Linked DNA regions of Pseudorhodoplanes sinuspersici. The protein of the gene in region 1 interacts with the protein of each later gene in a pairwise test. Links are inferred from orthologs where the notes say so. Each region holds a gene or a part of one and is shown on either strand. Other genes may lie near its edges. The genes, in order: grxD and CAK95_RS10520.

Region 1 (15,442 bases):
GGAGCCGCCGGAGGCGGGGCTGCCGGGCGGACAGGAGCGGCGGCCGCCTTCGGCGCCGGGACCGGTTTGGCCGCGGGCTTTGCTGGTGATGGCGCGACGGGTGCTGCGGCGGCCGGTGCGGGCTTTTCGGCTGGTGCGGCTGCGGTAGGTGCAGCGGCCGGTGTCGGTGCGGGCTGCGGCTTGGCCTCAACCGGTGCCGCCGCTGGCTTGGGGGTGGCTGGCTTGGGAGCAGCTGCAGCGGACACGGCCTCGATGGCGCTCTTGCAGCCACCGGACAGTTTCGCCTTGTTCTGTTCGAGACACATGAAGGCCTCGCGGCCTCCGCGCGGCACACCCGAACAATTGGCCAGGAAATCGGAACGGCAATTGGAGCGAATGGCATCCTGCTGAGCGGGGGTGACCGATTGCGCCTGCGCCGTCGCGGATAATGCCATCAGGGCCGCGCCGGCAAGTGTGCGCGCCAAAACCATTCGCATCGTTATCATTGCTTCTCCTTCAATGACTTGCTTTCGCAATGTGTTGGGGTTTGAAACTATTTAAGGCGTTTGACGGCGTCATCGATCAGACTGACATCGGAATGCGTCTTCACGTCGGTATCGGCCTTGACGAAGCCGAGCTCCTTGATCAGCGCGACGTTCTTCTGCAGCGCTTCGAGATTGGGCCGCATATCGGGATCGCGGTAATAGTCGCGCTTGGTGAAAGCCCAGTCGAACCGCTCCGGCGGCTGCTTGGTCAGGCGCCCGGCAATCGCTGCAACCTCATTGTGATTGGCCGGATCGGAAAACCAGCGCACGATGCGCAGCGTGTCTTCCATGAAATCGACCATCGCCGCGCGGTTCTTGTCGATGAAGGATTGCCGCGCGCACCAGATGAGAAGTTGCGTCACGCCGCCGATATCGCGATTGACGAAGAGCGGCCGCGCGATGCGCCGCAATTCGGGATCGAAGGCGAAGGGCGGCACGGTCGGGATGAGATCGGCTTTCTTTTCCGCGAGCATGGCGCGCATGGTCGGCAGCGGCGCTTCCAGCATCACATAGTCGCGCTTATCCTCAAGGCCGTGCCGCCGCAGCATCGTGCGCATTGCGACGTCAACGGCCGCACCGGCCGCCACCGTGCCGACGACCTTGCCCTTCAGGTCTTCGATCTTTTTGATCGGGCCGTCGGTCAGGACCATGTATTCCTGCGAATAATAGCCGGGCACGCCATCCTGCAATTCGTCGGCAATGACCCGCAGATCGCTGAGGCCAGCATTTTGAATGGCGATCGGCAGCGTCGAATAGGCGAGGCTGGCAATCTCGAGCTCGTTGTTGGCGAGCGCCGTGATCATTTGCGGCGTGCCGACATAGCGCGTCGGTTCGAGCACGTAGGATTTGCCGAGGTGCCGCGCGAGGTCCTTCTTCTCCAAGAGCAGCGACGCCCAGTTGGAGACCGGTGCGATCCAGGCGACGCGAATCTTCACAGGCTGTTGCGCGAAGGTCGGTCCGGCCCAAAGCAGACATGCTGCGGCAAGGGTTGCCGGCAGCCATTTCAAGATCCGCATGACGGGCCCCCCTGACCGGTGTCCTACGCTTTAGGCACGCTATCCATCGGCGGCAGAAACTTCACATCAACTCGCTGTTAGCGGCGCGAAACCAGGGCCTTTTTGCATTCGCTGGTCAACGAGGCCTGTTGCCCGGCCAGACAGGTCAGGACGCGGCCCTGTCCATAGGGGACACCCTGACACAACAACGATTGATCCTCCCGACAATAGCGGTTGACGAAGCGGGCTTCCTGGGTTGGCCGCAGCTTCGTCACAGGTGCCATCTTCAGCGGCTCTGCCGGTGCGGAAGCAGGCTCCACGCGGTCGGTGGATACGCGCCGCGGCTCTTCGGCGGTGCCGGCGGGCGCGGTGATTTTTGCCGGAGCCGCGACCGGCTGGACGGCCGGGTTGCCCGCGCGGGTGAGGGCCGCCTGACAGGCCGGCGAGTGAACCGCGAAGTTGCGCTTCAGGCATTGTACCGAATCCGCGCTGCCCGGGACCACGCCGGCACAGGTCGACCTGATTTCTGCCCCGCAGGCCGATCGGACTTCGCCGAACGGTGCATTCGGCGATGTACTCACGGCGGGTGCAGGCTGAGATTTCTGAACACGCGGTGGCGAGGACTTCTGTGGCCGCGGCGCCGGCTGCGACCGCTGTTGCGGTGGCGGCATCTGTTGCTGCGGCGGGGGCGGCGGCGGGGGTTTGAAAAGGTCAAAGATATTCTGTGCCAGGGCAGGGCCGGTGCTCAGCACCAGCATCACCAGTGTCGCGAAACCGATGGCTCGGCCGATGAGCCGGCCCTGCGATCCGATGTCAAAAACCACGCTTCCCCGCCCTGTCTTTTTCCAAGGTTGTGGAAGCATAATCGTTCGGAGCTCCCGCGTCAGCAGTTTGCGGTGAACACATTTGTCAGGCACGGGAAATCACCATATTTCTAATGCAAGCGATCTTGTGGTCCGGCAGAGGCCGGGCTGCGATACCGATGTGAGGAGTTGACCATGCCGATGGACGCCGCCGAGATCGAGCGGCTGATCAAGACCAACATCCCCGATGCGCAGGTGTCGATCCGCGACCTTGCCGGGGACGGGGACCATTATGCGGCGACGGTGCTCGCGGAAAGCTTCCGCGGCAAGTCGCGCGTTCAGCAACACCAGCTCGTCTACAAGGCCTTGCAGGGCCAGATGGGTGGTGCACTGCACGCACTGGCGCTGCAGACGGGCGTCCCTGAAGGGTAAATCTCAAGTCCCGATCTAGCTGTGATGTTGTGAGTGCAGGCGTTCGGCTATACACGCTGGAGCATGATGTTATCCGAAAACTGCTTCGCACTTTTCGGCATCATGCTCTAGCATTGTCAGGCCGGCGTTTCCCCACAACAGGACCAGGGACATGAAGTCGCTATGGATCGCGTTGGCCTTTCTTTTCATTGCAGCGCCAATGGCTAGTGCGCAGCTCTCGCCGAACGGCGTCAAGACATTAGCGCCCGAAGGTGCGATCAAACCGACCGGCACCTGGAACCTCGGCACCCGTGCGGGTGATTTCGTCTTCATCGCCGGGATGCGCGGCATCGATCCGGCCACCAATAATCTCGTTGCCGGCGACGAAGCGCGGGTGAAGCAAGCCTTCGTCAATATGGAATTGATCGCCAAGAGCGAGGGTGCGAGCCTTCGCGATGCGGTCCGGCTCGTCGTCTATGTCACCGATATGTACCGGTTCCGTCCGATCGTGAACAAGGTTCAGGCCGATCTGTGGGGACAGGGGCCATACCCGCCGCGGACCATCATCGAGGTCGACCGGCTCAACCAGGACGACATCGTGGAGGTGGAGGGGACCTTCTACGCCCCTGTGAAAAAGTGACGGAATTCCGCAAAAGAAGTGATTGGCGGGGCAGAGTGGCGGGGAGCCCCGGTGTTGCACCGCGGCCGGGCTACCTATATTCCCGATCAGGAACAGGCTGCAGACGGCCAGATATCACCAGGATCGAATTCTAATGAGCATCAACCAGTTCATCGATAATGAGGTGAAGGGCAATGACGTCGTGCTCTTCATGAAGGGCACCCCGCAATTTCCGCAATGCGGCTTTTCCGGCCAGGTCGTCCAGATCCTGGATTACCTCCAGGTCCCCTATAAGGGCATCAACGTGCTGGAATCGGGCGATCTGCGCGAGGGCATCAAGACCTATTCGCAGTGGCCGACCATTCCCCAGCTCTACGTGAAGGGCGAGTTCGTCGGCGGTTGCGACATCATCCGCGAGATGTTCCAGGCCGGCGAATTGCAGAGCCTGATGCTGGAAAAGGGCCTCGCCGTACAGGGCAAGGCGCTGGCCTAGGCTCTTGGGCCGTTAGCCAGAGACGACGCGCAGCTTCGGCTGCGCGGGCGTTCGGGCAATGACGGGGACCGCTCCGGCCGCGGTTTCGTGCGTCAGATGCCGGAATTGCCCGATATCGGCCGGGACGCCGAGCAGATAGCCTTGCACTTCGTCACACGATTCAGCGGACAGGAAATCCAGTTCGCTGGCTGTCTCGACGCCCTCCGCCAGAACCGGCAAGCCGAGACCCCGGCCAAGACCCAGCACCGCCCGGACGATCGTGGCGGCCTGTTCGTTCACGTCGACGGACTTGATGAAAGTGCCGTCGATCTTGATTTTGTCGAACGGGAATGCGCGCAAATTGGACAGCGACGAATAGCCGGTACCGAAATCGTCCATCGCGATCCGGACCCCCAACGCCTTTAGCTGACGCAACGTTGCGAGTGCGCGATCGAAGTCGCGCACAAGCGCGGTTTCGGTGATTTCAAGTTCAAGCCGTTGTGCGGGCATGCCGGTCTGGAACAGGATTTCGTGCAGCAGCGATGCGAAATTCGCGGTGTGAAGCTGGACAGCGGAGACATTCACGGCAACGGCGAGGTCCGAATTCCAGCTGACCGCTTCACGGCACGCTGTCTGCAAGACCCATTCGCCGATCTGCAGGATCGCGCCGCTTTCCTCGGCAATCGGAATGAACACATTTGGCGATATCGCGCCGCGCGTCGCGTGTTGCCAGCGAAGCAAGGCTTCGAAGCCCGTGGTTTTGCCGGTCTTGATGTCCTGTTGCGGCTGGTAGACGAGACTCAGCTCGCGGCGCGAAATTGCATGCCGCAAATCGTGCTCGATGAGCCGGCGATCGCGCACCTCAGCGCCCATCGTCGCTTCAAAAAAGCGATAGGTGCCACGCCCCTCCATCTTTGCGCGATAGAGCGCCGTGTCCGCATGGCTCAGCAGAGCCTCGCGGTCTGTCCCGTCGCTCGGACAGATCGCGATGCCAATGCTGGTCGAAACCAGCGTGGCCGTCGCCGACGTCTCGTTCTGCTTGCGCAGAACCTCCAGAATATTCTCCGCGATCCGCCCGGCAACACCAGGATTGGCGAGCTCCGGCAGGACGATTGCGAATTCGTCGCCGCCGAGCCGGGCCATCATCTGGTTGGGCGCCAGGATGCCACTCACGGATTTCGCGACGGCTTGCAGCAAGGCGTCGCCGGCCGCGTGTCCGAACAGATCGTTGACCTCTTTGAAGCGATCGAGATCGAGACACAGCACGGCGAGCGGATGCTTGTTGGCGAGCGCCGATTCGATCTCCTGATCGAGCTTCTTGTTGAAACTTGAGCGATTGGGTAGACCGCTGAGCGCATCGTGATGCGCCAGAAAGCGAATGTGCTGTTCGGCCTTCTTGCGCGCGCGCAGATCACGCACGGCGATGGCCTGATGCGGTTTGCCGGCGAAATCGACCGGCCGCAGAATAAGTTCGACCGGCACAGCAGAACCGTCACTGTGGCGCAGTTCGGCTTCGATCGGCTGGTTCGACCGGCCGAGCAATTTGAACCGGGTCGCCTCATCGGGGAAACAGGATTCAAGTTTTGCTCCGGCCATTTTGTCGGCGCTCGTCCCGGCCAGGGCGGCGAAGCTATTGTTGACGGTCATGATGCGATCGCCGTCGCAAACGAGAAGTCCTTCCACCGCGGCATTGGCGAGGCCACGCATGCGATCGGCCTCGACTTCTGTGCGGCGGCGGTCGCGGATGTCGAGCGCAAGTCCCGCCAGAGCCAGCAGGATGATGGCGAAGCTGGCCAGAGCAACGGCGATCGCAAGCCAGCTTGGCGGCAACGCCCATTCTGAAACATGAATGGAGGGGTCGGGCACAATCGCGGCTGCGCCCATGGCGGTGAAATGATGACTACAGATCGCCACGGTCAGCAGCAGCGCGCCGAAAATTCGATATTTGATCGTATCGCCGTGCAGTCCGACCGCGAGAGCCGCAGCGCCAAGCAGGGTGCCCAGCGCAATGGAGACGGCCACAAGAACCGGATTCCAGATGATCCATCCGGCAATTTCGAACGCAGCCATGCCGGTATAGTGCATGACGGCAATGCCACCGCCGACGATGGCGCCGCCAAGCCAGGCAGTGCCGGGCAAGGCCTTTGAAGTCGCAACAGCCAAGCCGACGCCGGTGAGGATGATGGCCGCGACGAGTGAAAGCGCCGTCAGTCCGACATTGTAGCCGCTCGGAATGCCCGGCGAGAAAGCCAGCATGGCGATGAAATGCGTTGCCCAGATGCCGAAACCGGTCGCGGTCGCCGCCACGGTGAGCCACAGAAACCGCAGATGGCCGGTCGATTTGCAGACATGATGCAGCAAGGTGATGGCGGTGAAAGATGCGAGCGCGCAGATGGCACCGGCAAGAACAACGAGCCGCAGGTCGTGCTCGTTCACGATGCAGTTGTACACGGTCAGCATGGTTCGCCTGGATGACGAGCCAGCTCATTGGCCCGGGAAGGGCGAACGTTAACGGTGTTTCGATACTCGAATCTTAATTAGAACTCCCGAAGAGTTCTTACCCGTCGTGTAACCTTAACCGAACGTACGGGCCAGCTCGAGTGAACGAACCAGCCCTGTGTGGCAAGTGCGCAAAGCAGGACGGGGAAAAAGCAAAAAGGCCGCTCGTGAGAGCGGCCTTTTGTATTCGCAAGATGTTGCGCCAGATCAGCGCGAATAGAATTCGACCACGAGGTTCGGTTCCATCTGCACCGGGTAGGGGACGTCGGTCAGGGTCGGAACGCGCAGGAATTTTGCGGTCTTCTTGCCGTGATCGGCTTCGATATATTCGGGCACATCGCGCTCGCCGAGCGACACGGCTTCGAGCACCAGCGCCATTTCCTTCGACTTGTCCTTCACCTCGATCACATCGCCGACCTTGACCTGATAGCTCGGGATGTTCACGCGGCGGCCGTTTACCTTGATATGGCCGTGGTTCACGAACTGGCGGGCGGCGAAGATCGTCGGCACGAACTTGGCGCGGTACACGACCGCGTCGAGACGGCGCTCCAGGAGGCCGATCAGGTTGGCGCCCGAGTCGCCGCGCAGCCGGATCGCTTCGGTATAGATCGCGCGGAACTGCTTTTCGGAGATATCGCCGTAATAGCCCTTCAGCTTCTGCTTGGCGCGGAGCTGAACGCCGTAATCGGACAGCTTGCCCTTGCGGCGCTGGCCGTGCTGGCCGGGGCCATATTCACGCCGGTTGACCGGGCTCTTGGGCCGGCCCCAGACGTTTTCGCCCATGCGGCGGTCGAGTTTGTACTTTGCTTCACTGCGCTTGGTCATCGCGTCCTCTTGAAATTGACCGAAAGTGTGAGGAAACGCGCCCTCCTCTGTATCGGGGAATAGTCCCGGTACTGACAGGATCCTTGGCCAAAGCGGATGGCCGGAACCACGGGTCGCGAAACGCCAAGCGGGCCGCAGGGGCCCGCCGGACGGCCGTCTTCTATGGGCAAAACGGGAATGTGTCAAACCGGGCGGCAAACAAAAGTCGTGCCAAACGGCAGCAGCTTGCGCCAATCCCGCCTGGGCCGAAGGCGCCCCGGCCTTGTGTCATCTTGGTGTCATTTCCGTGTCATCCGGCGTTCCTATCGGTCTGCCGCGTACAGGGGCACTAAACAAACTGATTGGGGCGTCGTTAGCGTTATGGGGAATTTGATGTGCGGCGTCAGCCGCATTGCGCTTGTTGCGTGTCTTGTTTCTTCGTCCGGTTCATTGCCAGTTCTTGCCGCGGATTTCACGGTCGTTTCAGGAACGACCGACAATACCGCCAAATCGATCACCGGGACCGAGACCGGCCTTGTCGAGGCGGGGGCGGTTCTGTCGGTCACGTCGACGGCTATCAGCTGGGCCGGGCCCTCGGCGGCGCCGGGCGTCACCATCGACAATTTCGGTACGATTCAGTCGGGCAACCGCGCGCTCGACACCGCCAACAGCAACACGCCACGCAATCTGACGCTCAACAACCACGCCGGTGCGCTGATCACATCCTTCGACGATGTCTTCAGGCTGAATGCCTCGATCGGCAACGGCGCGGTCACGATCAACAACGATGGCAGGCTCTCGTCCGACACCGGGCAGGTGTTCGATTTTGCTTCGAACACGTCGGCAACCGGACGGGTCGAGATCAACAACAACGCTGGCGGCGTGATTCAGGCGCTGGGCAATGACGCGATCCGCACCGGTCTCGGGACGGTGGAGATCAACAATAGCGGACTGATAGACGCCACCGCGTCGGCCAGCCGCGCGATCAATCTGAATACCGGCAATCTGGACAATGTCGTTTCGTTCCAGGTGTTCAACAAGGCCGGCGGCGTCATCCAGTCGCTCGACGACGCGATCCGCATCACCGGTTCGTCCGGCTTGGCGACGACGGCGGGCACGTTCCTCCTGGACAATGCCGGTACGATCCAGACACTGGGCGTGGGGTCCGGTCAGGCGCTCGATTGGCGCGACCTGAACTCGGCGAGTGCGACGGTCCACATCATCAACAGGGCGACCGGCCTGATCACTGCGGCGGATAACGACGCGGTCCGTCCCGGCCAGAACGCCGTGATCGAAAATGCCGGCCGTATCATCGCCTATGGCCAGACCCTGTCATCGAGCGCCGGCGGCGTGCGGTTCTCGGGTGACGCGATCGATTTCGGCGTGAATAGCGGCACGATCTATAACTATGCCGGCGGCCTGATTTCAGGCGCCAAGAGCGGTACGTCTTCCGATGTCGGCGGCGATATCACTGTCTACAACTATGCCGGTGCGACCATCATCGGCCGCAACGGTGCGGGCGTCGGATCTGGCTCGAACGCCACCGTCGTCAACTACGGTACGATCACCGGTGCAATCGATAATATTTCGACACGCAGCGACGGTGACGGCATCGACATCGATTTCGAAGGCCATATCACCAATTACGGTTTGATCCAGGGAACTGGCGCCAGAGGCGGCGATGCGGGCAACCGGCGCAACAACAGCGAAGGCATCGCCTTCGGCGGCGGCACGGTTCTGAACTATGGAACGATCAGCGGCGCCGGCGCCGGCATTGTTGCGAACAACGATTCCAATCCCGACAATTCGCGCAGCGGCGTTGCCGCAACGACGCTGACCAACTATGCTTCCGGATTGATTGTCGGCCAGAGCAGCTATGCCATCCGGTTCGAGAACAAGACCGGTACCGCGATCGACAACGACACGATCGTCAACTACGGCACGATCATCGGCAATGGTTCGATCCCTAACCCGAATGACACCGTCTATCTGATGGATGGCGTGACCGTCGATACGGCTTCTGCCGGCACGCTGAATGGCGTCACCTATACCGGCACCGGCTCGACTCGCTTCATTCGCGGCGATGGTTCGGCCATTCAGATGGGCGAGGGACAGGACGTTCTCACCAACCACGGCACGATCATCGGCAATACCGGCCGGGCCATCAATCTCGAAGGCGGCAACGATACGCTGAACATCATGGCCGGTTCGAAAATCGTCGGTCTGGTCGATGGCGGTGAAGCGACCGACACGCTGAATTACAACAAGGTCGGTCTGACGGAGAAGAAGCGCGCGGCGCTGCAAGCCGGCCAGACGGTGAATATCGCCGGCACGCTTTATACGAGCTTTGAAACGGTGAATGGGGCGGCCAGATCTTTTGCCTCCTTTGCGAATACGCAAGCGGGCCAGCAGGTCGGCAACATCATCGACAATGGTTCGACAAAGCACGGTGCGAGTTACGAGACGGTCGCCTTGCTCGACCGGGTTGCGACATCGAGCGATATCGGTGCCGCCCTCAATCAACTTTCGCCGACGGCGTATCAGGCGTTCGGCCGCATCGCCATCGATACCGCATTCCAGACCACCCACTTGCTGAACCAGCGGCTGGACAGCGTGCGGCGTGACGGATTGGGATTCACGGCCACGGGTCTTGATGTGGTGACCGCCATGTTCGATCGCGACAATGGCGGTATCGCCCAGGCCTTTGCCTCGGCTGGCCCCAATTCATCGGCGCACGCGGCCTTTGCGTCGCTGAATCGGAAGGGCGACGATACCCCGGCAATCCTGAAAGCGCCGGAGCGCCGCTTCGCCGGTGACAACGAATGGGGCCTGTTCATCAGCGGCAACGCGTTGTTCGCGCGCCAGGGCGCGACGCAGAATTCGCCGTCCAGCAAATACACGACGGCGGTGGTGACGGCTGGTATCGATCGTCTGGTGGCGCCCGATTTGATCGTCGGCTTCCTGGCCGGATTCGGCCGCACCAATGCCGATCTCGACCTGCTTGGCAGCACCAGCAAGATCACCAGCGTCATGCTCGGGGCTTACGGCACGTATTTCCGCGACAGCGGCTTTCTCAATGCCGCCTTTGTCTATGGCCACAACAGCTATGACAGCACGCGCATCGCCGTGGGCACGCCCAATGTCAGTTCCAATACCGGCAATCAGTTCGCCGCTCAGGCCAGCGTCGGCACGGATTTGAGATGGGGAGCTTTGGTGGTGACGCCGGAAGCCGGGCTGCAATACACCGCCGTCCAGGTGGGGGCGTTCACGGAGACCGGCGCCGCCGCATTGAGCATCGGTAAGGAGGATGTGGATTCGCTGCGCTCAAGCCTCGGCGTTCGCCTGCGGCAGGACTGGCGTGGCGGTTGGGGCGCATTCCAGCCCGAATTGCGCGCCGCATGGCAGCACGAATTCCTCGACGACCAGCAGAAGATAAGCGCGAGCTTTGCCGATGCAGCGCTGCCGGGATCTTTCGAGACCGTGACGGCCGGCATCGGTCGCGATTTCGGGATCGTCGGTGCGGGCTTTTCGGCCAGCATCGGTCAGCAATCATCGGTGTCGTTCAATTACGATTACAAGTTCGGCGGCGACGATTTCCACGCTCACCTGATCGCGGGGCGCTTCCGCTACGTCTTCTAGAGCCTTTTAGAAGCTGAAACCGAACCCTCGCAGCGCTGCTTGCAAGAGCGGCGCTGCAGGGCGCTTCGATGTGAGAAGAAAAATGCTAGGCACCGCGCCGGCAACGCTTTCTCCATGTCCGATCAACGCTACCACGCGCTTGGCGATGGCGGGGGCGGGATCCAGCCAGGTTACCGGCCAAGGGGCAACGCGATTGAAGCGTTCGAGCAGCAGCGGATAATGCGTGCAGGCGAGAACGATGGTGTCGGTGCGGGCGCCATCTTTCTCCAAAAAGCACGGCATGATCTCTTCAGCGATATCCTCGTCGTCGATGTCTTCACCGTTGAGTAAAGCTTCAGCAAGAACGGCGAGCCGCTTCGATCCGATCAGCGTGACGTCACAGCCCTGTCCGAAATCGCGGATCAGGGCCTTGGTGTATTCGCGCGCGACCGTCGCCTCGGTGCCAAGCACCGAGACCATACGCGTTTGCGATGCAGCGCAGGCCGGCTTGATCGCCGGCACGGTGCCGACGAACGGCACGGTGAAACGCGTTCGCAATTCGGCCAGCACGATCGTCGAGGCTGTATTGCAGGCGATGACGATCAGATCCGGACGATGTGTTTCGATTAGCCCCGCCATCACCGCAATGACGCGTGTCAGCAACTCGACTTCCGACAGCCGCCCATAGGGAAAGGCTTCATCGTCCGCCGCGTAAACGAAACGCGCGTCGGGCCGCAGCTTCACGATCTCGCGGTGGACGGTCAGCCCGCCGAGGCCGGAATCGAACACAAGGATGGTGGGAGATGCTGCGGTCATGTCGCGTCGCGCGTTGTTTGTCCGGTGCCTAGGTGCCAACCCGGAGCGGCGCGCCGAGTTTGCGCAACGTTGCCAGTACCGACAGCGCGACGATCCTGCCGGTCTTCGGATTATCGGACGGCACATTCTCGATCGCCAGGGTGAAGCGCGCCGAATCGGCGTCGACCTCGATGCTGTGGCAATTGCGGGTGACCGCCGGATCGGCCCAGATGTCGATCTGCGTGCGGTCGGGGCCAATGCCGGCGAGCGAGAGGGCCGCGGCGACATTGACGTTGGCCGGAAAGCCTGCGGCGGCCTCGCGCGCGCTGCCGGAAAAAACGCGCTTGGCCTCGGTCAGGCCATCCACGGAGATGCCGTTCTTCTCGAGATAGGGCGCGCCCTTCAGTCCGACCGGCGGCTTGCGGGTGGTCATGCGCACCGACTTGATCTCGCCTTCGGCCGCGGCGGCGACGGCATCGAGGCCAAGCAATGCGCCGGTCGGCACGATGATCGTGCCGCCCTTGGCTTTTGCCAGTTCGGTCAATTCCGGACGCGGCAGCAGAGCGCCGCAGCTCAGCACAATGACGGACTTGCCGGCTTCCAGCATCGGCCGGCAGATCTGTTCGAGCAGGGCGGCCGGCGCGCATTCGACCGCGACATCGGCATGGGCCGGAAAATCCTTCAGATCGACGATCGGGGCTTTAATGCCCTGGCTGTCCAGCCAGGCCTGCGCTTTGGCCTTGTCGCCGGCTGCGACGCAGGCCAGCGACAGGCCGGGAACCCCGTCGGTCAATTTGCGTGCTAGCGTCCGCCCGATAGCCCCAAGGCCGGCAATCGCGATCCGAATATCCGCCATTTTTAACAAATCTCCTTTGCAGGGCGGTGGTTTACGTGTGCGGCGGTTGGTTCACAAGTCTAGCTTGACCGGGCCAGCACGGCAGGCAAAGTGGGCGGGAAATGAGGGAGAAATGCTCAATGTATAAAACAAAACTGCTGGCTGCTCTGGCTGGCGTGCTGATGTTTGCGGGTGCGGCCTCGGCGCAGGACTATCCGAACCGGCCAATGACCATGATCATTCCGTTCGCGGCGGGCGGACCGACCGACGTGCTCGGCCGGGTGCTGGCGCAGCGGATGAGCGAAATCCTTGGTCAGCAGGTGGTGGTCGAAAATGTCGGCGGCGCCGGCGGCCAGACCGGCTCTAAACGTGCGGCCGACGCCAAGCCCGACGGCTACACCTTCCTGCTTGGCACGGTCGGCACGCATGCGCAGGGGCAAACGCTCTACAAGAAGCCGCAATACAATTCGCTGACCGATTTCACACCGGTGGCGCTGATTGCCGAGGTGCCGATCGCGATCACGGCGCGCAAGGACCTGCCAGTGAATGGTCTGAAGGAATTCATCGAGCATGCCAAAAAGAACAAGGACAAGATGACCTATGGGTCGGCCGGTGCGGGCTCGGCGACGCATCTGGGCTGCGTGGTCGCCAATATGGCCATGGGCACCGACATCGTGCATGTGCCTTACAAAGGCACGGGTCCGGCGATGCAGGATCTGCAGGGCGGCCGCATTGATTTCCTGTGCGAAATCATTTCCACGGCCAAGCCGCATATCGACAGCGGCGCGGTCAAGGCGATCGCGATCATGACCAAGGAGCGCTCGCCGGCCCTGCCCAATCTGCCGACTGCGGCCGAGCAGGGCCTGCCGATGGAAGCCTATACCTGGAACGCGCTGTTCCTGCCGAAGGATACGCCGGCGCCAATCGTGAAGAAGCTAGCCGACGGCGCGAACCAGGCGATGGATACGCCAGCAGTGAAAGAGCGGTTGGCAGGTTTGGGCGCGGTGGTCGTTACACCTGATCGCCGCACGCCTGACTATCTCGGCAAGTTCCTGAAGAGCGAAATCGAGAAATGGGCCGTACCGATCAAGCAGAGCGGCGCGCAACTTGATTAAGCTGCCGCGATCGTCGTTCGATCGCGTGACATGAATGCGGCGGCGGGTCATGAGCCTGCCGCCGTTGACCGTTACAGGGTTTTCGCGGTGGTCGTGACGACCGCCGGAGAAAGCAGGGACAATGAGTTTAGGCCGGATACTTGTCGTCGAAGACGAGATTTTGATCCGCATGCTGGCGGTCGACATGCTGCTCGATCTCGGCCACGAGGCCGATGAGGCCGGCACCGCCAGCGAGGCGCTGGAAATGCTCAAGGCGCCGGGTGCCATTTATGGACTGGTGCTGCTGGATCTCGGTCTGCCGGACAAGCGCGGTGACGACCTTGTGCGGGAAATCCGGCACTCGCACGCCGATCTGCCGTTGCTGGTCGCCAGCGGCGAGGACCAGAGCGAAGTCAAAGCCCGCCTGCAGGAGTTTGCGCCGATCGGTTTTCTCGGCAAGCCTTACGATCTCGACGGCATGAAAGCGAATATCGACCGCCTGACGGCGAGTGGAGTTTAAGCCACGCCGGTCAGCGTCGCCAGCACGACCAACGTGGCCAGTGTCGCCGTGAACAATGTGCCGGCGACGGCCAGTGTGAGATGGCGGTCGTCCTGCTGAGCGAAAAGCGGTTTTGAGAGCGGCAGCATGACGGATCCCGTTCCGATCAGATTGATCTTTATGAATCGCGATTCTGCCCCCTGAAGGCGAGTCATTTATCTTCTGACAGCGTCTTGACTCGCCATGTGCGACTCGCGGCCAGCGGTTCGTAATCGGTATGGGGATCGACGCCAAGGCGGCCGCCAATTAACAAGGCGGGCTGCCAATTAAAATTTGTGCAGGCAACACGTCCGAAAGCTGTGACGGAACCGTTTTCCTGCGCCAGCGTTAAACCGTGTCATTCACGTCAAGCGTTCAATCCAGCATTGCATGGTCACACGGAGGCGATGATGCGAAGCATCCTTGCATGTGTTGGTATCGCGATGCTGACCAATCCGGTGCTCGCCCAACAATCGCTCGACACCCAGACCGTCGTTGTTGGTCCTTGGACGATTGCGACAACCTACAAGGCCGACAAGTTCGAGAATTGCACGATGACACGAACGGCTACCGGCTTGGGCATCGCATTCGTGCGTAATCCTGACGGGCTGCTGCTGTCCATCGATTCGCCGAAGTGGAAGCTCGATCGCGGCAAGGCCTATTCGGTCAAGCTCGCGGCAGGGTCTCAATCCGTCGATGCAAAAGCATTGGCGGAATCGAAATCCGTCACCATCGCGCTGGCCGATCGCCCGTTCAATGAGCGGCTGCGGATGGCCAATGCGCTTGAGGTGCGGGGAGAAGGCGCGACACTGCGATTGCCGTTGGATGGAAGTGCTGTAGGACTTGAACGTCTCGATCAGTGTTTCGACAAAAATTCCAAGGAAGGGCCGGAGACCAATCCATTTGTTGCTCCGGGCAGACGACCCTAACGTCGAGCGTGATCACCCGGCAGACGTGTTGCTCCCTGCAACAATATCTGCAATCTCCTCATCGGAAAATCCCGCGTCCCGCAGCACGTCTTTCGTATGTTCGCCAAGCGGCGGCGCAAGGTTGCGGATCGATGGCGAGGAGCCCGACCATGAGCCCGGCACCTGCGTGACGCGCAGGCGCCCCTCGGTCGGATGATCGATGAAGCGGAAGAAGCCGGATTCGGTGAGATGCGGATCGTCGAGCAGGCTCGCGATGTTGTTCAGCGGAGTGACGGGAATATCCGCGGCATCGAGCAAGGCCACCCAGTCGGCGGTGGTGCGGGTTTTCAAAGTGTCGGCGACGAATTGGTAGACCTCATCGATATGCGCGGCGCGATTGCCGTGCGTTGCGAAGCGCTCGTCCTGCAGCAAGTATTCGCGATCGATGGCGCGGAAGAAATTCTTCCAGTGCGTGTCGGTGTAAACGAGCGCGCAGACATGTCCGTCCGCCGTCGCATAGGGACGGC
Region 2 (15,478 bases), 3.3 Mb from region 1 along the record:
CGCCGAGATGGTTTTTGCCGAACTCGCCGGTGTTGTAACCGAGGTCGAGCAGGAATTTGGCAATGGCCGGCGTGCCGGGCCGCAGATAGGACGGGCTGCCGGGCAGTTGCGGCGGGATCATGCCGGTGCGCAGCGGATTCATGCCGGTGAAGAAGGCATTGCGCCCCGCCGTGCAGCTCTGCTCGGCGTAATAATGCATGAACACCGCGCCTTCGTTGCCGATGCGATCGATATTCGGTGTCTCTCCCACCATCAGGCCACGGTGATAGATGCCCGGCTGCATCCAGCCGATATCGTCGCCCATGATGAACAGGATATTGGGTCTCTGTTGTGGCTGAGGTGCCTGCGCTTGCGCATCCGTCCACACCGGCAAAGCAACCGACATCAGCGCAGCAGCCCCGATCAGCGCTGCGCTTGCTCGCAGGCACCAATTTGTTTTGGTGTGTTGTGCCCTTTGTGAGACTCTTGCCAACTTTCCAATAGACAGGCAGCTAGGCATTGCGCATTCCTCCCTGTTGATTGTCGTGGCAGGCTAGATTCGTGTGACGCACCTGAATCCGACGTGACTTGTCGATGTATCGACCGGCTCAGCATGCCGCGCAGCGGGCCGATAGCGTCGGCAGTAATTTGGCGCGCATAAATGCGAGCCACCCTTTAAAACTTTGCGTGGGATTTTAATGTTCGGCTGGCAGGGATCGTAGCTGCCGTCCTCGCGCGCGCCGCGCGGGTTTTCCGGAATGCAGCAGGCTTTCGGCGCATCGGCTTCGTGTTTTGGCGCATACCAATCGGATGTCCATTCCCAGACATTGCCGATCATGTCGTGAAGGCCATAACCATTCGGGGAAAAGGCTTTCACCGGCGACGTGCGCGCGAACCCATCGACGTTCAGGTTTTCGTGCGGGAAATTGCCCTGCCAGGTATTGGCACGATGCTCGCCATTCGGTGTGAATTCTTCACCCCACGCATATTCGGCGCCATCGAGACCGCCGCGCGCTGCGAATTCCCATTCGGCCTCCGTCGGCAGATCCTTGCCGGCCCAGTGCGCATAGGCGAATGCGTCGGCATAAGCCACATGCACCACCGGATGATTGTCGAGACCGTTGATGTTGCTTTTCGGCCCGTAAGGGTGCCGCCAGTTGGCGCCCTTCAGAAATTGCCACCACTGACTCCAGTCGCGCAGATTCACGGGATGCGACGGCGGCGAAAACACCAGCGAGCCGGCATAGAGCATGTGCGGCAGCGCGCCCGGATAATCCTTCGGGTCGGGCATCGTCTCGGCGACGGTCACATGGCCGGTCGCTTTGACGAAATCCTTGAATTGCCGGTTGGTCACCGGCGTGACATCGATCCAGAAACTGCTGACGGTGACGCGATGGACCGGCGCCTCTTCGGGATAATGCCGGTCCGACCCCATGCGAAAGGTGCCGCCTTCAATGCAGCACATTCCCGAGACGCAACTGGACGTCCGAAGCTCGGTTACCGTCATGGAGCACCCGTGGAATATCGCACTCTAGCAGTGCTCGCGTCCGAGCAACGCGGTTTCTACGAGGTGTAGCAATCACAATCTTTGGAAGTTTCTTCTTCGGCTTAGAATAGTTTTCTAAAATCACGACTTGTTGCTGCACCGCAAGGTCGCTTGCGCATAAGGGAAGCCGGTTAGAGCATGATGCCGAAAAGTGCGAAGCGGTTTTCGGACAACATCATGCTCGATGGATTGGAATCGATCAGAACAACGCAGACCAATGAAAAAGCCCGGTGCGAACACCGGGCTTTTTTGCAGAATAACAAGCAGAGCAGAGCGGATCAGGCCGCTTCATCCTCCACGGATTCGCTGTCATCGGCGTCCGCATCGGCGTCAGCCGCAGCGCCTTCAGCCGGCTTCGGTCCGCGGCGCGGGCCTTTCGCGAGCGCGCCTTCGATTTCCTTCACCGCTTCGGTCTCGGTAATGTGCTGCACGGCCGAGATTTCGCGCGACAGACGGTCCAGCGCCGCCTCATAAAGCTGGCGTTCTGAGTAGGACTGCTCCGGCTGCTGCTCGGAGCGGTACAGGTCGCGCACCACTTCGGCGATGGCGACGATGTCGCCGGAATTGATCTTTGCCTCGTATTCCTGCGCACGGCGCGACCACATGGTACGCTTGATGCGGGCGCGGCCCTTCAGGGTCTCCAGAGCGCGCTTCACCATGGCCGGCTCGGACAATTTGCGCATGCCAACCGAGGCGATCTTCGCCGTCGGGACGCGCAGGGTCATCTTGTCCTTCACGAAATTGATGACAAACAGTTCAAGCTTGGCGCCAGCCACTTCCTGCTCTTCGATCGCCATGATCTGGCCCACGCCATGGGCCGGATAGACGACGAATTCAGTGGTCTTGAAGCCCTGACGTTGAGTGGTGGCCTTCTTATTAACAGTCATTCCGGAGGTCGCTCCTTCACCGGCCGGTTTCGGCCGGCTGGTTGCCTTAGCCACGGGAGCCCCACGGCCAGCGTGCCGCGAAGCCGTTGAGGTCCGCCGGGTTGCGGCGGAGGCTTTTTTCGCCCGGCGCTTGCTGTCGCTGGACGCTTTCTTGCTCTTTGAACGCGATTTATCTGCCACGGGTCGCGCGCGTGATAAAAATCACGCTCCTTCTATGACGGCTTCCTCCGGAACGGACCCGAAAATTGCGTGCTCCCCGAAAGGGGTTCGGTTATGTCGTTCCTATGACGCTTGTATAACACATTTTCCGTAAAAATCAATGTGTTAACGCGCTGCGAAGCCCGCCAGCGGCGATTTCGACGGCAAAAATCAGGCGAAAAGATTAAGAAGGATAGCCTGGGAAGCTTTCAATTGCCGGTACCGGGTTCCGGAGAAAAATATTGCTCCTTGCCCTCCACGCCTTCCCATTCCTTGTGGTCGGCCGGCGGCTCCTTCTTGGCGGTAATATTCGGCCAGACCTTGGCATATTCGGCATTGAGCGAAAGCCACTTCTCCAAGCCCGGATCGGTATCCGGCTTGATCGCCTCGACGGGGCATTCCGGCTCACAGACGCCGCAATCGATACACTCGTCAGGATGGATGACGAGCATGTTCTCGCCCTCGTAGAAGCAATCGACGGGGCACACTTCCACGCAGTCCATGAACTTGCAGCGGATGCAACTATCGTTGACGACGTAAGTCATTCTAACTCCAGACAGGCGCAGCATTTTGTCCCTAGCTTAAGGGTTACCGCCACGCAAGGCACTGCATTTGCGAACCGTCAATGATCATTATCAGGTCGCTTGAGCCTGACAATATCGCGCCGCTCGCGTTTGTTCGGGCGCCGGGTCGCGGCCTCAGGTTCAACCGTCGGATTTCCCTGTTGAACCGGCGCAACCACCTGCAGATCCTCATATAGGAGGGTGGCATCGGTTGCGGAACCACGACGCTCCGAAAAGCCCGTCACTTTCAGGATTTTGATTGTGTCGAATGCAATGGTGACCACGTCGCCGATCCGCACGGCACGGCTCGCAGCATCGATGCGGGCGCCATTGATCCGGATGAGACCACCACCGACCAGTCCTGCTGCCGCGGTGCGCGTGCGGACCACACGCGCATGCCACAGCCACTTGTCGATACGCTGCCGATCCAATCGTTAGCGGCGCTCCTTGGAATCCGCCTCAAGCTGAGCCTTCAGGGCCGCAAGCTTTGCAAAAGGCGAATTGGGATCCGGCTCTTTCTCGCGCCGATCGGGACGCGGACGTGCGTCCTGACGATGACCACCGCCCGGCTTGCCATGACGCTGGCCTTCGTGGCGTTGACCTTCATGTCGCGGGCCGCCTTCAGGCCGCCCGTGACGCTGATGACGGTCCTTGCGCGGCGGACGCGGCCCCCTCTGGCGCTGCTCCGACCGATTGTCCTGACGCGGCGTCTCTGCCGCTGCATCAGCCGCTTGTACCGGCAATCCGTCAGCGGGAGCAGCAACCGCTTGCCCTTCAGCTTGCCGCGGCGCCCCGCGATTGTCGCGGCGATGGTGGCGCCCCTGCGGACGCCGCTCACGTTGCTCGAAGCGACCCGGACGCCACACCTCAATCAGTTCGGGCTCGGCTGGTGCTGCTGCCGTTTCAGCGGTCGCTTCCGCGTTGAGAACGATCTCAGCAGTGTCAGCCGTCTCCGGCGCGGGTTCAGACGAAACAACATCAGCCTCTGAGGCAACGGCAGGCTGAGCGGTAACGACAGGTTCGGCAGGAACGACCGGCTCTGCGGCTACGACTTGCGCGGGTTCTTCGGCAGTGACCGCCTCAGCGGTGACTACCGGTTCGCTCGCCACGGTCTCGGCAACAGGCGCTGCATCGACGATGGCCGCTTCCGCGGCCGGTGTTTCGACAGCGTCGGCAGTTTCGCCATTCAAAACGCTTTCGGCACTGCCGTCTGCATTGTCGGATGGCTGAACTGCGTCTGCGGTCTGGGCGGGCTCCGACGGCGAAGATGCAACCGGCTCGGCCGGTTTCGGTCGCCGCTCCATGCGATAGCCGAGTGAACGCAGGATCGACGCGAAATCTTCGCCGGAAGAACCGACCAGCGACGTCATACCGACTGTCACCGTAAAGCCGGTACCATCAAGCGCGCCGGGCGGTTTGATGCCTGGCGAATTGTCGCGCCACGCCAGTGCCGGACGAATGAGGTCGGCCAATCGCTCCAGGATATCGACGCGGACCGCGCGCTCGCCGGCCACGCGATAACCGGCAACGCGATACAAGTTCTTCTGGATGTCCTTGTTGGCCGGAATCGATGTGCGGCCGCTCGACGCGAGCTGCTGGACATCATCGAGCCCACGCATGTCGCCGTTGTCGTGCTTGATGGCGTAGAGCAGCGTCGCCAGCGTCCGCGGCGCCGGCTTCAGCAATTGCGGGATGTAGATGTGATAGGCGCCGAAGCGGACGCTGTATTTCCGCAGGCTCGCGCGGGATGGCTGATCGAGCCCCTTCACGTCCTCGGCGACCTTTTGCCGCTCCAGCACGCCCAGATCCTCGATCAGACGATAAGCGATGCCGCGAGCGATACCGATGACATCTTCGGCCGCAGCAAGTGCCGTCAACGGTCCGAGCAGCTTGTCGATATGCGCCTTGGTCCAAAGATCGAGCCGCGCCTGTACCTGTTCGCGCGGCGTGCCGGTCAATTGCTCATCAGCAAGAATGCGAATCCGCGGCCGCATGACCTCTTCGCCGGCAACCAGCTTGGCAACAGCGTCGCCAGTCCAGCGGATCGTGCCGTCCGACGTCAGAACGAATTGCTCGTCCGGCGCCTGGGACAGCCGATTGGCCCGTGTGTCGATTTCTCCAGCCAGCGCCTTCTGCGCAGCGGCATGCAAGGCCTTGGCCTCGGAGCCGCCGGCCGATGGGTCTGCAGCAAAGCGAAAGCCTTCGAGACGTCCGACCAGATGGCCCTCGACCGTAACGTCGCCAGTCTTTGAAATTTCACTATCCAATGTTGTGTTCTCGCGCAGTCGCCGCATTAACACGCTTGTGCGGCGATCGACAAAGCGGGCCGTAAGGCGTTCGTGTAACGCATCCGACAATTTGTCCTCAACGGCGCGCGTAACGCCTTGCCAATGATCGGGATCGGCGAGCCAATCCGGCCTGTTGGCAACAAACGTCCAGGTTCGTACATGCGCAATCCGTGTGGAGAGAGAGTCGATATCGCCTTCGGTATGATCCGCCTGTGCCACCTGGCGAGCGAACCAGTCATCCGGGATTTTACCCTCTCTCATCAAAAATCCATAGAGGGTCGTGACAAGTTCGGCATGATTGGCTGGTGCGATCTTCCGGTAATCTGGAACCTGGCAGGCCTCCCATAGCCGCTCGACGGCCATCCGTGTTTTCGCCAGCGCTCGGATGTCCTCATCGCGCGCAGCATGTTCAAGAATAAGGATATCCTCGGCGAGCGGTGCGCGCGTCAGACCCGTTTCGGTGGGCACCTCCGACAACGAAGCCTGTAATGCGCCTATCGAGGCAAAGTCGAGAGCTGAATTGCGCCACTGCAGCAACTTCAGCGGTTCGAAAGAATGGCTCTCGAGTTGCCGCACGAGTTCGTCGTCGAAGGGCGCACAGCGGCCGGTCGTCCCGAATGTGCCATCTCGCGTCGCGCGGCCCGCACGGCCCGCAATCTGCGCCAGTTCGGCGGGATTGAGGTTGCGGAATTGATAGCCGTCGAATTTGCGGTCGGACGCAAAGGCAACGTGATCAACATCGAGGTTGAGACCCATCCCGATGGCATCAGTCGCAATGAGATAATCCACATCGCCGGATTGATAGAGTGCCACTTGCGCATTGCGTGTTCGTGGCGAAAGCGCACCCAGCACCACCGCTGCGCCGCCACGCTGGCGTCGAATCAATTCCGCGATTGCGTAAACCTCATCAGCGGAGAATGCGACGATGGCGGACCGGCTGGGCAGCCGGGTCATCTTTCGGTCACCGGCAAAGGTAAGCTGCGACAATCTCGGCCGCGAAATGATATTCGCACCGGGTAGTAGCCGCTCAACCATGGGCCGCACGGTGGCGGCGCCGAGAATCAACGTTTCTTCGCGCCCGCGACGATTGAGAATGCGGTCGGTGAACACATGCCCGCGCTCGAAATCAGCGGCGATCTGGATTTCGTCGATAGCAATGAAGGCCGGATCGATATCCTGCGGCATCGCCTCGACGGTCGATACCCAGTAGCGCGGATTGGCCGGCTTGATCTTCTCTTCACCGGTGATCAGCGCGACGGAATCCGGGCCGATCCGCGCCGCGACCTTATTGTAAACCTCTCGCGCCAGAAGCCGCAGCGGCAGCCCGATAATGCCGGACGAATGCGCCAGCATCCGCTCGATCGCCAGATGGGTCTTTCCGGTATTGGTCGGTCCGAGCACGGCGGTGACGCCGGCACCACGCATGCGGGCGTCGCTTCGAGGGCCAGGCGAAAAGGAAATGGGCATCAGTGATCCGAAAACCGAAGCGTGAGGGCGGGTCAGTTAATTGTCAGGAGATGCTTCCGGTTGCGATCACATCACCACCAATGGCGCGGTCTGTACCACAACGCAACACCTGGAGCCGCTTTTTGCTCCCGCCATGACGGGTTGGAACGAGTCTGGAACGAATCGCGGCCGAATCGCCGACTTAGGCAGTGTTCGCGTTCGTTCACCGCGACATGTAGCATAAATCCAAGGAACTCCCCTAGATCGAGTGTTTTGTCTCGTTTGCGGTGGTCCCAAAGTCAGCTCACGCAGGACTGCGGCGGAGTCCAGAGCAACCTCAAAGAGTCAAGGCTCGCTCTCCGTCCACGAATGTGGAGAACAGCGGGGATAAAACAAGACGGCTATTGCATCTTGATGCTGGCGCGGGTTGGACGCGGCATGACATTGAAGCTGGTCGCCTCCATCACGCCGAGCCCGAGCGGCGTCGGCACCTGAACCCGGATCGGCACCATGACCCGGGTGCCGCCGATCGGCACCAGCCACGTTTCCATGTCACGCTGATCGATCAGGTACTTGATCGCCGCGCGGCTCGGCACGTGGCCAGCAAGCGGCGCGAAATAGATCGCACATACCAGTGCAGGCCCCGCATAGCCGGGCACCTTCACCTGCTCCATCCGCTTGTAGGCCAGCGTCAGATCGTAGCGCATCCGGCCATCGAAAATGGGCGTGTGCTGGCGGCAGACTTCCGGTTTCATCAGATTCCCGTTCCCGGATATTCGCAGCAACGAACCCGTCATGGGGTCGAAAACATTGCGCTTGTGCGCGTCGGTCACCGGAACACGATCCGGCGGTTCCGGGGCCGCTGGCACAATCGACACGTCCTTGACCGTGCCGTCATTGAGCTTCAACCGTACGTCTTCAGTTTTTTTGCCGCTTTTGATCGAGATGGCGTAGCGGGCCGGCACGAATTGATCGTTCTTGATCGTGCCGCGGGACTCCCCGCTGCCCCGCCCGGAGCTGAAAATGCGGGCAAGACCGGATGTCGCGCCGCTGGCGGCGACAGAGAACTGGTCTTCGCCGACGTCGATCACCCAGGATCCCTCGCCGAGCTTGATCCCGGCCAGCGTCACCGCATAACGGGCGTCGAGCTTGGCCTGAGCCTCCGCCTGACCAGCGGCAGCCATACCGAGAATGACCCCCGCCACCACCGTCCGGTAGAAATTCTTCAGTCGAATTGGCACCCGGCACCCTCATCGCCCGGTTCTGGGCGGTCCGGCAGGGCCGCCCCATACGGTAAACGATTCGCCACCAATGCGCCGATTGTATGGTTCCGCCCGCTTCCTTGCCTTGACGCCCCGGCCCGGCCTCTTTATACGTCCGCGGCCTAGCAGACATCCCATGAAGGCCATTGTGCCCTCGGCGCGGCCTCGAACTATTAGGATTTTGACCATGTCGCGGAAGTGCGACCTGACCGGCAAAGCGGCACAGACCGGTCACAAGGTGAGCCATTCGAACCGCAAAACCAAGCGGCGGTTCCTGCCGAATCTTGTCAACGTGACGCTGACCTCCGATACGCTCAATCGCTCGGTGCGCTTCCGTATTTCGGCCAATGCGCTGAAGACAGTCGACCATCGCGGCGGTCTCGACGCATTCCTGGCCAAGGCCAAGGATGTCGAACTGTCACCGAAGGCCCTCGAGTTGAAGCGCCAGCTTGAGAAGAAGCTCGCCACAGCGAGCTGACAGCCCTCTTCGTTCTGATTTGGCCCCATCGCCCGCGAAAGCGGGCGATTGTTTTTGCACGTTCAATTCCTGGAGGCGGACGCGCCATCGCGATCCAGCAGCGTGAATTGCAGCAGGATCGTCCGCTGGATCATCGAGAAATTATCGTCCGACACTAGCGTCAGCACGGTTTCGCCCTTGGCGGTGCGGGACACGCTCAGGCCCTCCATATTGTCGATCTCGAAGCCCATGTCGGCGGAGATCAGCTTCGTCCCTTCCAGCACAGCGCCCGAAACAACATCGGCCAGCGGGATGCTGCGAATGCGCATCGCCACACCACGGCGCCATGAAAAGGATCGCTCGAGGACCAACAACTGCGAATTCGGCGCCACCGCGCAATCGGCGACATCAAAATCGTCGCTCCGCTTGACCGAAAACACTCCAGGCTTCGGTCCGCCGATCAGGAAGCCGCGAATGTTGTGGGCGTCATCGAGACCGCGTTCGGAAATGGCAACCAGCGCACCGGCCAGCGACGATCCCTTTGGCATGGCCTGAAGACATTCGAGGCCAAGGTTGCTTGGCAGCTTGGCGATCTCCGGCAATGCCGGAACCAGCGTTCCCCGGGACAGCAGACCACGCTTGGCGTAATCGAATTTCAGGATGCGATGCACGCGCTCCAGCGCGACATAGGCAAAGCCTCCATCTTCGGCCAAAGCTTCGGCATCGTACCAGCCGCGCGCCGTGATCGGCCGTCCGTCGCTGTAGAGCATCGGCGCGATCTCCCCATCGGCAATGCCGGTCGGTGCCTCGCCCCGATAGGTGATGCGGCCACGAACCCAGAAGCCACGATCGGTGACGGCCAGAAAACGACTGCCATCGGCAGCTACACGAAGGGAAGAGAGACCCCCGAATTGCTTGTGCGGCGACGACAGCACAAGACCACCGCGAAAGATCAGCGAGCCGAACTGTTTCTTCGCCGGCTCACGCGGATCGAAGGCTTCGATCGGTGTGGCGCGGATATCGATTTTGGTCGGCACAAGGCTGCCAGCCGGTGCCGGCGCGCCTTGCGCGTAAACAAGAGAAAGTGCGCCACACAACAAAAAAAGCGCTGCCACGAGCAGCGCCCAGCCCCTTTGATTTTTCGTCACGAATGCAACCTGCGGGGCGGCCCTCGCCGCGGAATAATGGGCTCGCGACCGTCTTCCTCGAACAATTCGGCGAGTTTCTCGGTCATGGCTCCGCCCAGTTCTTCGGCATCGACGATCGTCACCGCCCGGCGATAATAGCGGGTCACGTCATGGCCGATACCGATCGCAATCAGTTCGATTGGCGAGCGGGTTTCGATCTCCTCAATGATCCAGCGCAGATGCCGTTCAAGATAGTTGCCGGAATTGACCGACAGGGTGGAGTCGTCCACCGGCGCACCATCCGAAATCATCATCAGAATACGGCGCTGTTCGCTGCGCGCCAGCAGACGGCGATAGGCCCAGTTCAGCGCCTCGCCATCGATATTTTCCTTCAGGAGTCCCTCGCGCATCATCAAACCGAGGTTTTTGCGCGCACGCCGCCATGGCGCATCGGCTTCCTTGTAGATGATATGACGCAGATCGTTCAGACGGCCGGGATTCGGCGGCTTGCCGGCGGCGAGCCACGCTTCGCGCGATTGCCCGCCCTTCCAAGCGCGGGTCGTAAAGCCCAGAATCTCGACCTTCACACCGCAGCGCTCCAGCGTCCGCGCCAGAATGTCGGCGCACGTCGCCGCCACCGTGATCGGGCGCCCGCGCATCGACCCGGAATTGTCCAGCAGCAGGGTGACGACGGTATCGCGGAAATTCGTGTCCTTTTCGCGCTTGAACGACAGCGGATGCATCGGATCGACGATGATGCGTGACAGGCGCGCCGGATCGAGCATGCCCTCTTCGAGGTCAAATTCCCACGCTCTGTTCTGCTGCGCCATCAGCCGGCGTTGCAGCCGGTTGGCCAGACGCGCGACCACCCCCTGCAAATGCGATAATTGCTTGTCGAGATAGCTGCGCAGGCGGTCCAGTTCTTCCGGTTCGCAGAGATCTTCCGCCGAGATTTCCTCATCGAATTTGGTGACAAAAGCGCCGTATTCCGGGCCGCGATATTCGTTGTGACCGGAACGCGGCCGCCACGGCTCCGATGGCGTTTCGGAATCGCCCATATCGGCGTCGTCATTCATATCCGAGCTTGGCGCATCGGCCGCTTCCGCTGTCGCCTCTTCGGCATCCTCGGAAGAGGCTTCCGCCTCCTCGACCGACATGCGCTGCATATCTTCGGATTCTGAAGATTCGCCTTCCTCACCATCCTCATTCTGGCGGCGATCATCTTCGTTCTGTTCGGAATCCTCGTCGTTTTCCTCGGAATCGCGATTGCGATCCTCGCCCATGTCGAGCGAATCAAGGAGGTCGTGAATGGCATCGCCAAAGCGCGCCTGATCCTCCATCACGAATTCCAGGCGATCGAGGCCGCGTCCCGCCTTGTCCTCAATGATCGGGCGCCACAGGTCGACGAGTTTCCTGGCGGCAGGCGGCGGAATCTGCCCCGTCAGCCGTTCGCGCACCATCATGGCGATCGCTTCTTCGATCGGCGCATCAGCCCGGTCGGTGATGTCGTCAAATTTTCCGCGATGGAATTTGTCATCGAGCATCGCGGTCAGATTCTTGGCGACACCCGCCATGCGCCGCGAACCGATGGCTTCGACCCGCGCCTGTTCGACGGCGTCGAAAATTGCACGCGCCTGCTGCCCGCCGGGGATCAGTTTGCGGTGCACGCCGGGATCGTGACAGGCGAGCTTCAGCGCAACTGCGTCGGCATGACCGCGCACGATCGCGGCTTCAGCACGCGTCAGTTTACGAGCTGGCTCCGGCAGACGAATCTTGTTGCCGATGAGCCCGGGCCGCTCGGCCGCAAACGCGACCTCGATATCCGGCTTCTTGGCAATGGCGCGCAAGCATCCCGTCACCGCCCGCTTGAACGGTTCAGCGGGCGATTCCTTGGGAGACGGCTTTGCTTTGTAGTTCGAGGACATTTGGCTTCTTCTTCCTCTCCCGACTCTAACAGGGAGGGGGTAAGCTTACGTCAACGCCACATTCAACGACGATTCCGGCAATTCTCGCCCGAAGCTGCGCTGATAGAATTCGGCAACGATCGGCCGTTCCAGCTCGTCGCACTTGTTCACGAAGGTAACACGGAAGGCAAAACCTATATCGCCAAAGATATCGGCATTTTCCGCCCACGTGATCACCGTGCGCGGGCTCATGACCGTCGACAGATCACCGTTCATGAAGGCATTCCGCGTCAGGTCGGCGATGCGCACCATTTTGCTGACGATGTCGCGGCCTTCCTCATTGCGATAATGCTTGGCTTTCGCCAGCACGATTTCGACTTCCTTGTCGTGCGGCAGGTAATTCAGCGTAGTGACGATCGACCAGCGGTCCATCTGGCCCTGGTTGATCTGCTGCGTGCCGTGATAAAGCCCGGTGGTGTCGCCGAGCCCCACCGTATTGGCCGTGGCAAACAGGCGGAAAGCCGGATGGGGCCGGATCACCTTGTTCTGGTCGAGCAGGGTCAGGCGGCCCGACTGTTCCAGCACGCGCTGGATTACGAACATCACGTCCGGGCGGCCGGCGTCATACTCGTCAAAACACATCGCGATATTGTTCTGGAGAGCCCACGGCAGAATACCGTCGCGGAATTCGGTGACCTGGAGGCCGTCGCGAATAACGATCGCGTCCTTGCCGACCAGATCGACGCGGCTGATGTGACTATCGAGGTTCACGCGTACGCAGGGCCAGTTGAGCCGAGCAGCGACTTGCTCAATATGCGTGGACTTTCCGGTGCCGTGATAGCCGGTGACCATCACACGGCGGTTGCGTGAAAAGCCGGCGAGAATGGCAAGCGTCGTCGGACGGTCGAACAAATAGTCCGGGTCAAGATCGGGGACATGCGGATCGGGCTCGGAATAAGCCGGCACTTCCAGATCGGAATCGATTCCGAAGACCTGCCGCACCGACACCTTCATGTCGGGCAGGCCCCCGGGGCCTTGGGCGATCTCTTCACTTGCAGTAGCCATTGTTTCTCCGTGGCGCCGGCCAGAACCAGGCGCATGACGCTTTCAGGTTGGCAAATCGGTTATCAAAGCCAACTTAGCAGAAAGGCGAAGCCCGACGAAACCCGCTTCGCTTTTGCGGAAGCAGGTGCCAACCAATAATATAGGTATATCAATGGCTTCGTAAAAGGCTGAGCTGTGTTGCCGTGCCCGCAAAGCGGCTAAAATAGGGTTCGCTCAGCAAAAACCGACCGATTTAAGATAATTATAAGCTTGGATGATCTCAATCAGCCGATCTTCGGTCGAGCGGTCGCCGCCGTTGCTGTCGGGATGGTGCCGCTTCACCAGGTCGTGGAATTTAGCCTTGATCTCGCCTTTCGCTGCACTGACTTCCAGCCCAAGCGTGTTGAACGCCTTGCGCTCGGCATTGCGGATGGTCCGGCTTTCCGCGATCTTGGCTTTGGCCCGGGCAGAAGCCTTGGCGCTGCCCTCGCCACCGAGCTCCCGATACATGGCAAAGGGGTCGATCCCGTTTTCCGCGTAAAAACGGCCCGGATCGTCCTGCTTGTTGCCCGTTCCCATCTTCCAGGTCGGGCGATGCCCCGTCAGCGCATCCTTCTGATATTTGCGGACGTCATCGTCGCTCATGCCCTGGAAGAAATTGTAGGACTGATTGTACTCGCGGACATGATCGAGGCAGTAATGCCAATAGTCCTTCTCGCGACCACGACCCTTCGGTGCGCGATGCGTCCCTTCCTTCTTACAGCCAGCCCATTCGCAGGCTTGCTCGGCCTTGCGCGGACGACGATCCTCGCCGGGCTTTACCCGGATGCGGTCAAAGAATGGTGAATCAAACTTCATCGTTGTTAGTATGCTTACTTTACGCGCGAACCTGCAAGACTTGACATTTCGGAGATCAATACCGTTTTGACAGTCTTGATACGCCGACCGGATTTTTTTAGCACGGCGCCGTAAAGCCGCCGCGAGATTCAGAGTCAAGCCGACATGCAGACCAAAGATGTCATCACGAAGAAATTGACGGAAGCTTTTGCGCCGGAAAGCCTTCGTGTGGAGGACGAGTCACACCTGCATGCGGGACATGCCGGGCACCGGCCTGGCGGAGAAACGCATTACCGCGTCTATATTGTGTCGGAAGCGTTCCGCGGCAAGTCGCGTATCGAGCGACACCGCTCCATCAACGCTGCGCTCGCCTCGGAACTTGCCGGAGGGGTCCATGCGCTTGCGATTCATGCCGCCGCTCCCGGCGAGGGCCAATAAACCACGATCACGATCCACTCCGACAGCCTGGGGGTCACACTTTCTCCCTGGGCCGCATGGAAGGATTACCCGTCCTGGGCCCAATAATATCCGCCATGACGTCGGCGATCGCCAGAACAGGTTTCGACGTTTCCAAACCCTCCCGAATGTAAATTCCAGCCTCGCAAGTGGGGAGCGAGGGCAAATAATGTTCGCGTGCGATCTTTAGATCGGCAGGAACGACGCGTTCGGGCAGAACGAAATAGCCCATCCTGGATCGCAGGGCCGCAAGGTGGCCAGCAAGGTCGGATGCAACAAATACGATCAGGTACTGCAGCCCCGCATTCTCAAGCGCTTCAATGGCAGCCTGATCGGATATGCCATGAGGCCAGCTTAAAAGGGGAATGGAAGCTCCCGGACTCAACAAAAAATCACGCGCACAAGACCAGCACAATTGTTCTGACCAGCGATAGATGGGCTGCGCCGGAGGATTTCTGGGCGAGACAATGAACGCCAGGTCAAGATAGCCGCTGGCCAGGCTGCGGGCGAGGTCTTGAGAGGGCTCGCAGGAGAACTGTGTCCGTTCGCCATCGGAGCCACCTCTGCAAGCGACAATCACGTTGGACAACATGCTGTCAGCAAAAACATTCGGAATACCGATCCGCAGCGACTTCGAGACCGAGCCGGAACCCGACAAGGACAGAATCTGGTCATTCATTGCAAGGATGCGCCTTGCGTAACGGCTGACGATCTCGCCCTTTTCGGTCAAGGAAACACCGAAAGCCGATTTGGCAAAGACCTCGCCGCCGACAAGCTGTTGCAAGCGCTTGATCTGCGCACTGATCGCCGGCTGCGTTAAACGCAATTGCTCGGCGGATCTTGTAAAACTGCCGGTTTCCTGAATGCTGACAAACGATCTCAGCAATTCGATGGGTATATTCATGCTCTCATGCCGCCGCTGCATCGGACCCGTCCCTCGTCAGTAAACGACTATGCACCCTTCAGGCTTCGAACCACCCGGAATCAAATTTTCGATCGACATCCCTTCGCTTCACGAATGGTTTCCCAAGCTGCAAATATGTCCGTACGCTCCCTGTTATCGACCTGAACACATCGGCCACCTATAAACTGGCGGTCGAATCTTCTTCGCATACTGCTGCGGGCTGACATGAAGCGCGCACTTTAGAATGCGAAGTGCTGAATCGGAGTCTTCGTTACAATTTTCAAACAGGCCGGGGCGCATCGTCGCGAAGACAATGCTATGTCCAGCCCGACACAACCGAAGCCCTGTTCGACGCCTACATACGATATGAGGTCGACTGACGGACATGCGCAGAGGGCCGCTGCAAGCGCAACCTTGCAATCGAGCCGACGTCGATGACGGTCACAAAGGACCGCGACACATCGAGTAAATTTGCCGCTCCCAAATCGCGCTGCATATCGAACCGCACTAAAGGCATGTCTATGGACATGTTTGGTAGACGCAGTTCACGCAACCCACGAGTGCAATGATAGCCGTTCCA

Evidence for each region.
Region 2: the proteins of grxD (region 1) and CAK95_RS10520 interact in binary tests that used the Escherichia coli proteins (3 or more experiments, as listed by UniProt). The link is inferred for Pseudorhodoplanes sinuspersici from one-to-one orthologs.

The regions. Positions count from the first base shown.
Region 1 is NZ_CP021112.1:5,418,735-5,434,176, reverse strand. What follows is about bases 2,225-5,175. They hold grxD (Grx4 family monothiol glutaredoxin), read left to right. Parts: upstream 2,225-3,506; coding sequence 3,507-3,845; downstream 3,846-5,175. Other genes in these bases: CAK95_RS26470 (bifunctional diguanylate cyclase/phosphodiesterase), read right to left, coding at 3,858-5,175; CAK95_RS26480 (RidA family protein), read left to right, coding at 2,906-3,373; CAK95_RS26485 (BolA family protein), read left to right, coding at 2,518-2,754; CAK95_RS26490 (hypothetical protein), read right to left, coding at 2,225-2,343. Outside these bases: CAK95_RS26500 (hypothetical protein), read right to left, coding at 1-485; CAK95_RS26495 (ABC transporter substrate-binding protein), read right to left, coding at 533-1,540; more of CAK95_RS26490, read right to left, coding at 1,618-2,224; more of CAK95_RS26470, read right to left, coding at 5,176-6,284; rpsD (30S ribosomal protein S4), read right to left, coding at 6,531-7,148; CAK95_RS26460 (autotransporter family protein), read left to right, coding at 7,521-10,766; murI (glutamate racemase), read right to left, coding at 10,773-11,561; CAK95_RS26450 (aspartate dehydrogenase), read right to left, coding at 11,590-12,396; CAK95_RS26445 (Bug family tripartite tricarboxylate transporter substrate binding protein), read left to right, coding at 12,516-13,490; CAK95_RS26440 (response regulator), read left to right, coding at 13,612-13,989; CAK95_RS30250 (hypothetical protein), read right to left, coding at 13,986-14,117; CAK95_RS26430 (hypothetical protein), read left to right, coding at 14,418-14,936; CAK95_RS26425 (CaiB/BaiF CoA transferase family protein), read right to left, coding at 14,949-15,442. UniProt on the Escherichia coli protein: Monothiol glutaredoxin involved in the biogenesis of iron-sulfur clusters.
Region 2 is NZ_CP021112.1:2,158,760-2,174,237, reverse strand. What follows is about bases 12,353-15,339. They hold CAK95_RS10520 (BolA family protein), read left to right. Parts: upstream 12,353-13,703; coding sequence 13,704-13,976; downstream 13,977-15,339. Other genes in these bases: CAK95_RS10515 (LysR family transcriptional regulator), read right to left, coding at 14,011-14,898; CAK95_RS10525 (J domain-containing protein), read right to left, coding at 12,936-13,559; cobS (cobaltochelatase subunit CobS), read right to left, coding at 12,353-12,722. Outside these bases: CAK95_RS10580 (arylsulfatase), read right to left, coding at 1-385; CAK95_RS10575 (formylglycine-generating enzyme family protein), read right to left, coding at 533-1,486; CAK95_RS10570 (CarD family transcriptional regulator), read right to left, coding at 1,804-2,592; ferredoxin FdxA, read right to left, coding at 2,820-3,155; CAK95_RS10560 (RNA-binding S4 domain-containing protein), read right to left, coding at 3,233-3,604; CAK95_RS10555 (helicase-related protein), read right to left, coding at 3,608-6,928; CAK95_RS10550 (DUF3108 domain-containing protein), read right to left, coding at 7,309-8,148; rpmB (50S ribosomal protein L28), read left to right, coding at 8,357-8,647; CAK95_RS10540 (esterase-like activity of phytase family protein), read right to left, coding at 8,710-9,741; cobaltochelatase subunit CobT, read right to left, coding at 9,771-11,678; more of cobS, read right to left, coding at 11,724-12,352. UniProt on the Escherichia coli protein: Transcriptional regulator that plays an important role in general stress response. Has many effects on cell morphology, cell growth and cell division. Acts by regulating the transcription of many genes, including dacA (PBP-5), dacC (PBP-6), ampC and mreB.